Regions from separate parts of the Cronobacter sp. 153480017-3 genome, predicted to be linked through region 3. Evidence: predicted binding sites of a transcription regulator. Region 3 holds the regulator's gene; each other region holds the start of a gene.
The links. The regulator CRP, encoded in region 3, controls carbon source genes, mostly activating them, when cyclic AMP is high. The targets are predictions, from matches to a motif close to ATGTGANNNNNNTCACAT.
Positions count from the first base shown of each region.

Region 1 (4,284 bases), on a different contig from region 3:
GGAACGTAGCGAGCAGCAGCTGGCGGATATCGCCCGCGGTGCCTACATCCTGAAAGACTGCGACGGCCAGCCGCAAATCATCTTCATCGCCACCGGCTCTGAAGTTGAACTGGCGGTTGCCGCTGCCGATAAACTGGCTGCAGAAGGCGTGAAAGCGCGCGTGGTTTCCATGCCGTCTACCGATGTTTTCGACAAGCAGGATGCCGCTTACCGCGAAGCCGTGCTGCCGAAAGCGGTCAGCGCGCGCGTGGCTATCGAAGCGGGCATCGCCGACTACTGGTTCAAATACGTTGGCCTGAACGGCGCTATCGTCGGTATGACGACCTTCGGTGAATCCGCACCGGCTGAGCAGCTGTTTGAAGAGTTCGGCTTTACCGTGGATAACGTGGTAAGCAAAGCGAAAGCGCTGCTGTAATCGCGCATAGCGTTATAAAAACGAACGGGAGGCCAGCGCCTCCCGTTTTTTTGGGCTCAGTCGCCCGGATATTTTTCCCGCAACGCGATGGCAAACGGTGCGTTATCGTAGTCAGAGACCGACCAGTCGCGGTAGTCCAGCAAATCATCCGCCATTTCCTGAATCACCGCGTTAAGCTCAAGCCGCGCCAGCCATGTTTCCGGCAGGGCCGTGATGCCATACATTGCGCCGAGTAAGTTTCCGGCTATCGCGCCGGTGGAGTCAGAATCGCCGTCGTGGTTTACCGCCATCAGTACGCCCTCTTCAAACGAGTGGGCGCGCAGCGCGCAAAACAGCGCGATGGCGAGCGCCTCTTCGGCCACCCATCCCTCACCCAGTGTTTTGATAGCCTCCGGCGGGGTTAGCGGCGCGGCGGCGAGTGAACGCGCATGCTCCAGTGCGCGCCATGTTTCTTCATGCTGCGGCGTGGTTTTCAGTAAATCCAGCGAGCGCGTCAGCGCAGCGTCAAGGAATTCTCCCTGAACGAGCTGCAAAATCAGTGCCGCCAGCACACCGCCGGTGAGATAGCCGGTCGGATGACCGTGCGTGAGCGCGGCGAGCTGGCAGCCGGTGTCAAACGCCGCTTTCAGTAAATCGCTGCCCGGGTAACGCACGTAAAAAAGCCCCACCGGCGCCACGCGCATAACGCCGCCGCAGCCCTTGCTGTCGTTACGGGCCGGTTCGCCGAAGGCGCGCATTTCGCGCAGTGCGCTGAGGCACGTATTGCCCGGCGCGCGGGCATGGAAAAGCGCGTTATGCCCGGCAAGCCAGCCGGACATCTGCGTTTTATCCAGTAGATTGTGGCGGTTGCGCTCGCCCTGCGTCAGCAGCCAGCGTAAATACGCGTGAGCGGTCACACCGGTGAACGACGGGCCGATGCCGCGCATCGCCGCACGCATCCAGGCCCGCAGCAACCCTTCAGCGGTAAAGAACGTCATCTGCGTGTCGTCCGTGATTTTCCCGATGCCGCCCCATGCATATTCATAATCCGTGACGCCCTGCGCCCCGAAGCGCGCGGTGATTTCCGCAAGCCGTAAAAATTCCACCGGGCCGCCGAGCGCATCGCCCACGGCGCCGCCAAGCAAGCAGCCGCGAAAGCGCGCGCGCAGGGCGGCGAGACTTCCTGCGTTTTTGTACTCTTCTGGATACGCCATCACCATCCCTTTGTTAATGTGGAGCTGTGACCATTGTAGGATGCGGCGGCGGGCGCGTAACGTCGATATTGACTGCCGTTATGGTTTATTTCTGTCCGTCATTCACCCCGGCAGGTGTAATGGTGGAATTTATTCCAGAAAAAATGTGATGCAGGTCAGAAGTTAGTGTCATTTCGCTGCGTTATCATTCCTTTTATTCCACGTTTCGCTTATTCTTGCTGAAGCGTTTCAGTCGACTGATTGTTCGACAATCCATCAAACGGTTGTAGTTTGTGACGGGCGAGGATTCCCCTTCAAAGGTGGCTGCATTACTCTGTCAGCTCCTTCACATCCGGGATTCTGGCAGGAGAGATATGACCTTACGCGTAGCGATTAATGGCTTCGGTCGCATCGGGCGCAACGTAGTTCGTGCGTTGTATGAGTCCGGCCGTCGCGCGGAAATCAGTGTGGTCGCCATTAATGAGCTGGCCGACGCTGCGGGCATGGCGCATTTGCTGAAATATGACACCAGCCACGGCCGCTTCGCGTGGGATGTCCGTCAGGAAGGCGAGCAGCTCTGGATTGGTAACGATGTCATTCGTCTGCTGCATGAGCGCGACATCAACGCGCTGCCCTGGAAAGCGCTGGATGTGGACGTGGTGCTCGATTGTACCGGCGTTTACGGCAGCCGCGCCGATGGCATTGCCCATCTCGAAGCGGGCGCGCGCAAAGTGCTGTTCTCACACCCGGGCGGCAACGATCTCGATGCCACCGTCGTTTATGGCGTTAATGAAGAGGAACTGCGCGCTGAGCATCGCATTGTTTCTAACGCCTCCTGCACCACCAACTGCATTATTCCGATTATCAAGCTGATGGACGACGCGTTCGGTATTGAATCCGGCACCGTGACGACCATCCATTCCGCCATGCACGATCAACAGGTTATCGACGCTTATCATCCGGATCTGCGCCGCACTCGCGCGGCCAGCCAGTCTATCATTCCGGTCGATACCAGGCTTGCCGCCGGTATAACACGTATTTTTCCTAAATTTCATGACCGCTTTGAGGCAATTGCGGTGCGCGTGCCTACCATTAACGTGACGGCCATTGATTTAAGCGTGACGGTGCAAAAACCGGTAAAAGCCCATGAAGTCAACCTGTTGCTGCAAAAAGCGGCACAGGGTGCATTTCATGGTATAGTTGACTATACGGAATTACCGTTGGTCTCAACAGATTTTAACCACGATCCGCACAGCGCCATTGTGGACGGCACCCAGACACGGGTGAGTGGAGCGCACCTGATTAAAACACTGGTCTGGTGCGATAACGAATGGGGCTTCGCTAACCGGATGCTCGACACCACGTTAGCGATGGCAGCTATTGGTTTCAGGTAAGATTTCATGCGTTACGGCCCTGTGGCTTGTGCGTATGGTGTCTGCAAAACTTTAAGAATCAACGAGAGGATTCACCATGTCTGTAATTAAGATGACCGATCTGGATCTGGCAGGTAAACGCGTTCTGATCCGCGCCGATCTCAACGTTCCGGTAAAAGAGGGCAAAGTTACCTCTGACGCGCGTATCCGCGCCTCCCTGCCGACCATCGAACTGGCTCTGAAACAGGGCGCTAAAGTGATGGTGACGTCCCACCTGGGCCGCCCGACCGAAGGCGAATACAACGAAGAATTCTCTCTGCTGCCGGTAGTTAACTACCTGAAAGACAAACTGAACTCCCCGGTTCGCCTGGCGAAAGACTACCTCGACGGTGTTGAAGTGGCTGAAGGCGAGCTGGTCGTTTTAGAAAACGTTCGCTTTAACAAAGGCGAGAAGAAAGACGACGAGACGCTCGCGAAAAAATACGCGTCCCTGTGTGACGTATTCGTAATGGATGCGTTTGGTACCGCGCACCGCGCGCAGGCTTCCACCCATGGTGTTGCGAAATTCGCTGACGTCGCGTGCGCAGGCCCGCTGCTGGCAGAAGAACTGGACGCGCTGGGTAAAGCGCTGAAAGAGCCGGCTCGCCCGATGGTTGCTATCGTGGGTGGTTCTAAAGTTTCTACCAAACTGACCGTACTGGACTCCCTGTCTAAAATCGCTGACCAGCTGATCGTGGGCGGCGGCATCGCCAACACCTTCGTGGCAGCTCAGGGCCACAACGTTGGTAAATCCCTGTACGAAGCGGATCTGGTTGACGAAGCGAAACGCCTGCTGGGCACCTGCGACATTCCGGTTCCGACAGACGTTCGCGTAGCGACCGAGTTCTCTGAAACCGCACCGGCTACCCTGAAATCTGTTACTGAAATCAAAGATGAAGAGCAGATCCTGGATATGGGCGACGTTTCCGCTGAGAAACTGGCTGAAATCCTGAAAAACGCCAAAACTATTCTGTGGAACGGTCCGGTGGGCGTGTTCGAGTTCCCGAACTTCCGTAAAGGCACCGAAATTGTGGCTCGCGCTATCGCTGAAAGCGACGCATTCTCCATCGCCGGCGGCGGCGACACCCTGGCGGCTATCGACATGTTCGGCATCGCCGACAAAATCTCCTACATCTCCACTGGCGGCGGCGCATTCCTCGAATTCGTGGAAGGCAAAGTCCTGCCGGCAGTTGCGATGCTCGAAGAGCGCGCGAAGAAATAATCTAAGCAGGCGGGGCATCCCGCCTGTTTTTCAGCGCGCCTGACAGCTCGCTTACCCTTTTCA
Region 1 is NZ_JBSEYN010000003.1:256,317-260,600, reverse strand. It holds gene tkt (transketolase) at 1-415, shown strand, start outside; gene ACUW6V_RS09060 (ADP-ribosylglycohydrolase family protein) at 472-1,608, opposite strand; gene epd (erythrose-4-phosphate dehydrogenase) at 1,962-2,981, shown strand; gene pgk (phosphoglycerate kinase) at 3,058-4,221, shown strand.
Region 1: the regulator CRP is predicted to act here: its motif matches at 1,752-1,769, upstream of epd (erythrose-4-phosphate dehydrogenase).

Region 2 (4,284 bases), on a different contig from region 3:
ACCGGTACCGAGGCTGAAAGCCTGGCGCAGGCGGCGTCGGCAGGCGTTGAGCACATCATTGTGCCTGCGGTGGAAGCTGCGCGCTTCGCGACGGTACTGGAGCTTGCCGCGCGCTATCCGGCGCTGTGGGCGGCCATCGGTTTGCATCCGATTGTCATCGGCAACCATAACGACGCGAGCCTCGCGCTGCTGGAGCATCATCTGCAACAGCAGGCGGACAAACTGGTGGCGATAGGCGAGATCGGGCTCGATCTCTATATGGAAAACCCGCTGTTTGAGCGCCAGGAAGCGATACTCGACGCCCAGTTGCGGCTCGCGAAACGCTATGATCTGCCGGTGATCCTGCACTCGCGCCGCACGCACGATAAGCTCGCGATGCATCTTAAGCGCCACGCGCTGCCCTGTACCGGCGTGGTGCACGGCTTCGCGGGCAGCCTGCAACAGGCGCAACGCTTTGTGGATCTCGGCTACCGCATCGGCGTCGGCGGTACGATTACCTACCCGCGCGCGCAAAAGACGCGCGACGTCATCGCGAAGCTGCCGCTGTCTGCGCTGCTGCTGGAAACTGACGCGCCCGATATGCCGCTGAACGGCTGGCAGGGGCAACCAAACCGGCCCGAGCGCGTTAACGGCGTGTTTGACGTTCTCTGCGAACTGCGCCCCGAGCCGCCGGACGTTATCGCTCATACCCTCTTTGAAAACACCCGCGCGCTGTTTCCGCGCCTCAAAATGTGACCCACTGTCCACGCTTGTTTAAAAAAGCGTAAAGCGTCTGGATTTCAACAGATTCCCTGTCGTTAAATCGCGCCGCCTGCCTGCGCGGGACAACATAATTCACTCATATCTCAGGGATACTGTATGCAAATATTGATGGGCCTGGTGGGAATGCTGGCGCTGCTTCTCATCGCGGTCGCACTCTCCAGTAACAGAAAGGCGATTAATCTTCGCACCGTCGTGGGTGCATGGCTGATTCAGGTTGCTATCGGCGCGCTGGTGCTCTACGTGCCCGCCGGGCGCAAAGTGCTGCTGGCGATGTCTGAAGGCGTGGCGAATGTCATCGCTTACGGCAATGACGGCATCTCGTTCCTTTTTGGCGGGCTGGTGTCCGACAAAATGTTTGAGGTGTTCGGCGGCGGCGGGTTTATCTTCGCGCTGCGCGTTCTGCCGGTTATCGTCTTTTTCTCCTCGCTTATCGCGGTGCTCTATTATCTCGGCATCATGCAACTGGTGATCCGCCTGCTGGGCGGCGCGTTGCGTAAAGTGCTGAAAACCTCCCGTACCGAATCGCTCTCGGCGACCGCCAATATTTTTGTCGGCCAGACCGAAGCGCCGCTCGTGGTGCGCCCGTATATCGCCACGATGACCCGCTCTGAACTCTTTGCCGTGATGTGCGGCGGCCTGGCGTCGGTGGCAGGCTCAGTACTGGCGGGCTATGCCCAGATGGGCGTACCGCTGGAATACCTGATTGCCGCATCCTTTATGGCAGCCCCTGGCGGTCTGCTGTTCGCCAAAATCATTATTCCGGAGACGGAAACCCCGCACGACGCGCCGCAGCTCGATACCACGCAGCGCGATCCCGACAGTCCGTCGAACGTGCTGGACGCCGCCGCCTCCGGTGCGTCCGCCGGGATGCAGCTGGCGCTTAACGTCGGCGCGATGCTGCTGGCGTTTGTGGCGCTTATCGCCCTGCTGAACGGCATGCTCTCGGGTATCGGCGGCTGGTTTAATCACCCGGAATTGTCGCTGCAGCTGATCCTCGGCTGGCTGTTCTCGCCGGTGGCGTGGCTGATTGGCGTGCCGTGGGATGAGGCGATGGTCGCGGGCTCGTTTATCGGCCAGAAGCTCATCATTAACGAATTCGTGGCATATATGAATTTCGGCGAATACCTGAAAGAGGACGCGTTAGTCGCGGCGGCGGGCTTGCAGGTGCTCTCTGATCACACCAAAGCGATTATCTCTTTCGCGCTGTGCGGATTTGCTAACCTTTCCTCTATCGCCATCCTGATTGGCGGGCTGGGCAGCATGGCACCCAACCGCCGCCACGAAGTCGCGCAGCTCGGGCTTAAGGCCGTAGCGGCCGGTACGCTCTCTAACCTGATGAGCGCGACGATTGCCGGACTGTTTCTCGCGCTGTAGCAGGATGTGAGAATGTTATTATTTTCACATTTTCGGTGATATTCAGGCTGGCGTCGCGCCAGCCTTTTTTATTTCCGGCGCACGATTCCGACTGTCATAATGTTGTGTTAATCACATATAATGGCGCAAAGTATGCAATGATGACTTTGCAATTTGTGAAACAAGGCACAAAAACATCCTGCCTGTCGGTGTTAGAATTTTAACATTGATGGCAATGATGTGCGGTGAGACGGATCTCAGCGTGACGGCGGATGACGCCGCTCTTCTTCACGGAACCACGACCGCTCCAACGTGTTGAGTTTCTCACCCGAGATGCATTTTTTAGTTGGAGAAAGTTATGACCGATTTAACCAAAAGCAGCCTGCGTGCGCTGCAACTGATGGACCTCACCACCCTGAATGACGACGACACCAATGAAAAAGTGATCGCCTTATGTCATCAGGCCAAAACCCCGGTGGGCAACACCGCCGCGGTCTGTATTTACCCGCGCTTTATCCCGATCGCCCGTAAGACGCTGAACGAGCAGGGGACGCCGGATATCCGTATCGCCACCGTCACCAACTTCCCGCATGGCAACGACGATATAGATATCGCGCTGGCGGAAACCCGTGCGGCGATCGCCTATGGCGCAGACGAAGTGGACGTGGTTTTCCCGTATCGCGCGCTGATGGCGGGCAACGAGCAGGTGGGCTTTGATCTGGTGAAAGCCTGTAAAGACGCCTGCGCGGCGGCGAATGTACTGCTGAAAGTGATTATCGAAACCGGCGAGCTGAAAGAAGAAGCCCTGATCCGCAAGGCGTCTGAAATCTCCATCAAAGCGGGTGCCGATTTCATCAAAACCTCAACCGGTAAAGTGCCGGTGAACGCGACGCCGGAAAGCGCCCGCATCATGCTGGAAGTGATCCGCGATATGGGCGTGGCGAAAACCGTAGGCTTTAAACCGGCTGGCGGCGTGCGCACGGCGGAAGATGCGGCCAAATATCTGGCGGTCGCTGATGAGCTGCTGGGTGCCGACTGGGCCGATGCCCGTCACTACCGCTTTGGCGCGTCCAGCCTGCTGGCGAGCCTGCTTCAGGCGCTCGGCCACGGCGACGGCAAAAGCGCCAGCAGCTACTAAGTCACGTTGTGCCTGATGGCGCTTCGCCCATCAGGCCGACTGAATCACCGGGCGGGAGCTTCGCGTGACCCGCCATCGTTCTTCCTTATTCACGGGGGGTACCGTGTTCCTCGCTCAAGAAATTATTCGTAAAAAGCGCGACGGCCATGCGCTCAGCGACGAAGAGATCCGCTTTTTTATTAACGGCATTCGCGATAACACTGTGTCCGAAGGCCAGATCGCCGCGCTGGCGATGACGATTTTCTTTCACGACATGACCATGCCGGAGCGAGTCTCGCTGACGATGGCGATGCGCGATTCCGGCACCGTGCTGGACTGGAAAAGCCTGAACCTCAACGGCCCGGTCGTGGATAAACACTCCACCGGCGGCGTGGGCGACGTGACCTCGCTGATGCTGGGTCCGATGGTGGCGGCGTGCGGCGGTTACATTCCGATGATTTCCGGGCGCGGGCTGGGCCACACCGGCGGCACCCTCGATAAACTGGAAGCGATCCCGGGGTTTGATATTTTCCCGGATGACAATCGCTTTCGCGACATTATTAAAAACGTCGGCGTGGCGATAATTGGCCAGACCAACTCGCTGGCACCGGCGGATAAACGCTTCTATGCCACGCGTGATATCACCGCGACCGTCGATTCTATTCCGCTGATCACTGCCTCGATCCTCGCGAAAAAACTCGCCGAAGGGCTGGACGCGCTGGTGATGGACGTGAAAGTGGGCAGCGGGGCGTTCATGCCGACTTATGCGCTCTCTGAAGAGCTGGCGCAGGCGATCGTTGGCGTGGCGAACGGTGCGGGTGTGCGCACGACCGCGCTGCTGACCGATATGAACGAAGTGCTGGCATCCAGCGCCGGTAACGCGGTGGAAGTGCGTGAAGCGGTGCGGTTCCTGACCGGCGATTACCGCAACCCGCGTCTGCTGGAAGTGACGATGGCGCTGTGCGTCGAGATGCTGCTCTCCGGCGGGCTTGCGAAAGACGAGACAGAAGCGCGCGCGAAGCTGCAACAGGTGCTGGACAGCGGCCAGGCGG
Region 2 is NZ_JBSEYN010000005.1:70,961-75,244, forward strand. It holds gene ACUW6V_RS12840 (metal-dependent hydrolase) at 1-735, shown strand, start outside; gene ACUW6V_RS12845 (NupC/NupG family nucleoside CNT transporter) at 859-2,136, shown strand; gene deoC (deoxyribose-phosphate aldolase) at 2,474-3,253, shown strand; gene deoA (thymidine phosphorylase) at 3,357-4,284, shown strand, end outside.
Region 2: the regulator CRP is predicted to act here: its motif matches at 2,236-2,253, upstream of deoC (deoxyribose-phosphate aldolase).

Region 3 (4,284 bases):
CGGTGGCGGGCGAAGCGTTTGATATCATCAACACTCCGGAGGTGCTGGGCGGCGTAGCGCATAAACGCGAGCAGTTCGTACAGCATCTGGCGCAGATTGGCGAGCAGTACGGCTTATTCAGCGATATTCGCGGTATGGGCCTGCTGATCGGTGCCGAGCTGACGCCCGCCTTCCACGGACGCGCGCGCGATCTCCTCTACGCCGCGGCGGCGGAAGGGGTGATGGTGCTGAACGCCGGGCCGGACGTGCTGCGTCTTGCGCCGTCGTTGCTGGTGGAGCGCGCGGATATCGACGAAGGCATGGCCCGCTTTGCGCGCGCCGTCGCGCGCGTGGTCAACGGCTAATCATGGTGACTGGCTCAGGCGTCGTCTGAGCCAGATCCCGTGATGCGGGCGCTGACGCCACGCCACGGAAGAGATGGTATGCATGGTGCGCAGGTGATCGAGAATGCGCAGCAGATGATGTTCCATCACGCCCGGTGCCCCTTCCGGTAAGACGTCTTCGCCCTCCAGTACCGCCTCGTTTTGCGTATCGCCCGGCGCGTCATGCTCAAGCCGCTGCTGGCAGCGCTGTAGCGCAATCTCACACGCCTGTAAGTAGCGCGCTGCGGTTTCTGGCGGCAGCGCGGTTTGCTCGCGCGCCATCGTCGTTATCGCGTTGATGTGCTCGACAATAAACTGGCTGTGCGTCACCCACAGGCGCATATCCTCCAGATAACGGCTGTTAAAGCCGGGCTCCTGCATAGCCTGATTGAGCGAGTTATAGAGCGCGTTATGCGCCTGGTTGACCTGCATACGCTGCCAGGCGAGCGGGCCGGGTTGCGGGTCGCCGCTCAGGATCAGGCGCAGCGCCTCCTGGTCTGCCTCCAGCGCGTCATGCGCGTTCTGGCGCAGCAGGCCGCTTTGCCACTGGGGCCAGAGCCAGACCATGCCGCCGAACGCGATAAGACAGCCGGACAGGGTGTCTATCAGGCGCGCCACGATGTACTGCTCGCCGTTGAGCGTCAGGATTTGCAGCGAATAGACCGCCGTGACGGTAAAGCCAATCATCGCCCAGCCGTAGTGTCGCCGGATTATCAGATAACTGATTAACGTCACTAGCAGCATGCCGAGCAGGGTATAGCCCTGCGGCACTTTCAGGTGCAGCGTGATGCCCGCGATAATCAGCCCCGCCAGCGTGCCGCCCGCCCGGTGCAGGATACGCACGCGCGTCGCGCCATAGCCGTTTTGGGTGACGAACAGCACCGTCATCAGGATCCAGTACGGCTTCGGCAACTGGAAGGCGCTCCCTAACAACCCCGCCGCCGCCAGCATCACGCCCAGACGCGCGGCGGTGCGCAGCGCGGCGGATTTCAGCGACAAATAGCTTTTCAGCGCCCGCAGCAGCGGCAGGCGGCGCTTACCGCTGTCCATCAGGTCACGGGCGTAGAGCGGGCGCTGGGTGCGCAGCACGCGTGCGATGCGGCTGAAATGGTATTCGCAGAACTGGCCAACCGGGTTATCCGGGTGCTGGCGGGCGATTTTCGCCAGCGCCTCGACCTGCTTATCCATCGAGAAGCGGTGCGAATAGCGGTGGTAGAGAATGTCGTCAGAGAGCGTGCGCAGCCGCGTGGCGACGGTCTGCGCCGTCCAGCGCAACACCGCTTCGGCGTGGCTGCGCTCCACCAGTTTTTGCACTTCGCCGGGCTGATGCAGCGACACCGAGATGTGCTCCTGGAGATCCAGCGCCACCTGAAACGTGCGCAGCAGGCGCTTGTAACCGTTCTGCTTAGTGGCGGAAAGCATCTGCAACTGCTGATAGCACTGGCTTATTTGATCCACCACTTTTTGCTGATGCACCAGCAGCGGCGGCAGCGCCTGTTCCGGCTCGGTGTGGCGCGTCAGCAGGCTGTATTTGGCTTCGCAGTAGTCGGCGAGGCTTTTATAAATCAGGCTTAACGATTCACGCAGCGGCTGCTCGCGCCACAGCCAGAACCAGAAACCGTTAAACGCGCCATACCAGAGCGTGCCGAGCACATAGAGCAGCATAGGCTGCCAGATGGGCATATTGCCGGCGAGGCTTAACGTAAAGATGGCCGCGATGAGCGAGGCGGGCAACAGACGCGCATGCAGCGGGCTGATTTCCGCCGTCACGCCAAGCAGCAGCGCCAGCATCAGCAGAATGAGCGGCAGCGGCACAGACTGCAGCAGCAACAGCTGCACCGCCAGACTGCTCAGCGCAAACAGCGATGCGCCGATGATCAAGCGTTTAAAAAAGCGTTTGTGCGGGGTATCGAGACCGGCAATGTTGCAGCAGGCGGGAACGAGCGAGAACAGCAACCCTTGTTGAAGATGGCCCAGCATCAACCCGACCGCCACCGGCAGGCTTAAGATGAGCGTTTGCCGTAAAGCGTAATTAATTTCAGGGTGATAGATAAGACGACGCCACATAGGGGAGAAGTATAGATACAAAAACGGCGTGTTACCGAAGCGACACGCCGTTTTTTGCTTTTTTAGCGGGTTCCGTAAACCACGATGGTTTTGCCGTGGGCGGATATCAAGTTTTGATCTTCGAGCATTTTCAGAATGCGGCCAACGGTTTCGCGGGAGCAGCCGACGATCTGGCCGATTTCCTGACGCGTGATTTTGATCTGCATCCCGTCCGGATGGGTCATCGCGTCCGGCTGTTTCGCCAGATTCAGCAGGGTCTGCGCGATGCGGCCAGTCACGTCGAGGAAGGCGAGGTTGCCCACTTTCTCAGAGGTAACTTGCAGGCGGCGAGCCATCTGCGAGGAGAGACGCATCAGAATATCCGGGTTAACCTGGATCAGCTGACGGAATTTTTTGTAGGAGATTTCAGCCACTTCACAGGCAGTTTTAGCGCGAACCCAGGCGCTGCGTTCCTGACCTTCCTCGAACAAACCCAGTTCGCCGATGAAGTCACCCTGATTCAGGTACGAGAGGATCATCTCCTTGCCCTCTTCATCTTTGATCAGCACTGCCACTGAGCCTTTAACGATGTAATACAGCGTCTCCGCTTTTTCACCCTGGTGAATCAGCGTGCTCTTAGATGGATACTTATGAATGTGGCAATGTGACAAGAACCATTCAAGAGTCGGGTCTGTTTGCGGTTTGCCAAGCACCATGCGCGGTTATCCTCTGTTTTAAACTGGCTCCAAAGACAGGGCGCGTAACCCCTGTCTGGCTTTGCATTCATCATCTTCCCGAGTCCTGGGAAGTTGGCTGTCCGTGGACGTCGCAGCCGATAAATTATCTTCTCCTCTGCATACATGCGTAACATCAATGTATCGCCGCTGCATCCAGACTGTTTTAGCATAGCTTTTCTCAGGTGTCTCCTGTTGTCTCGTTTCAGCTTGACGCAGGTCGCCCTTCCATTGCCTCTGACGTCGCGCGCGCGTAATCTGTCAGAAAAATGAATAGCCTGGAGTGATTAACATGCATGCACGAGTGAAATGGGTGGAAGGGTTAACCTTCCTGGGCGAGTCCGCCTCCGGGCATCAGATCCTGATGGACGGCAACTCTGGCGACAAAGCGCCGAGCCCGATGGAAATGGTTTTGATGGCCGCAGGTGGCTGCAGCGCGATTGATGTTGTCTCTATTCTGCAAAAAGGTCGTCACGACGTGACCGACTGCGAAGTGAAGCTGACGTCAGAGCGTCGCGAAGAAGCGCCGCGTCTGTTTACGCATATCAATCTGCATTTTGTGGTGACGGGCAAAGCCCTGAAAGACGCGGCAGTGTCGCGCGCGGTGGATCTGTCGGCAGAGAAGTATTGCTCAGTGGCGCTGATGCTCGGCAAAGGGGTCAATATCACCCATTCGTATGAAGTGATTGAAGCGTCATGAGATGACGGACGGCCCGGCAGGCGCAGCGCCACCGGGCATCGCCGTCACGCTATCTGTTTTCCTTCCATCAGCCGCTGCACCAGCGGCAGCATAATAAGCTCCATCGCGAGCCCCATCTTCCCGCCCGGCACCACCAGCGTATTGATATGTGAGATAAACGAGCCCTGCAGCATCGCCAAAAGCCACGGATAATCGATGTTATCCAGATTGCGGAAGTGAATGACCACGAAGCTTTCATCAAGCGACGGAATGCCTTTCGCGGCGAACGGATTGGAGGTGTCCACCGTCGGCACGCGCTGGAAGTTAATATGGGTGCGTGAGAACTGCGGCGTGATGTAGTTAATGTAATCTTCCATCGAGCGCACCACGGAATCCATCACCGCCTCGCGCGAGTGGCCGCGCTCGCTGGTATCGCGGATGAGCTTCTGTATCCACTCCAGGT
Region 3 is NZ_JBSEYN010000004.1:47,012-51,295, reverse strand. It holds gene argD (bifunctional acetylornithine/succinyldiaminopimelate transaminase) at 1-344, shown strand, start outside; gene ACUW6V_RS11035 (YccS/YhfK family putative transporter) at 345-2,429, opposite strand; gene crp (cAMP-activated global transcriptional regulator CRP) at 2,492-3,124, opposite strand; gene ACUW6V_RS11025 (OsmC family protein) at 3,435-3,842, shown strand; gene ACUW6V_RS11020 (phosphoribulokinase) at 3,887-4,284, opposite strand, start outside.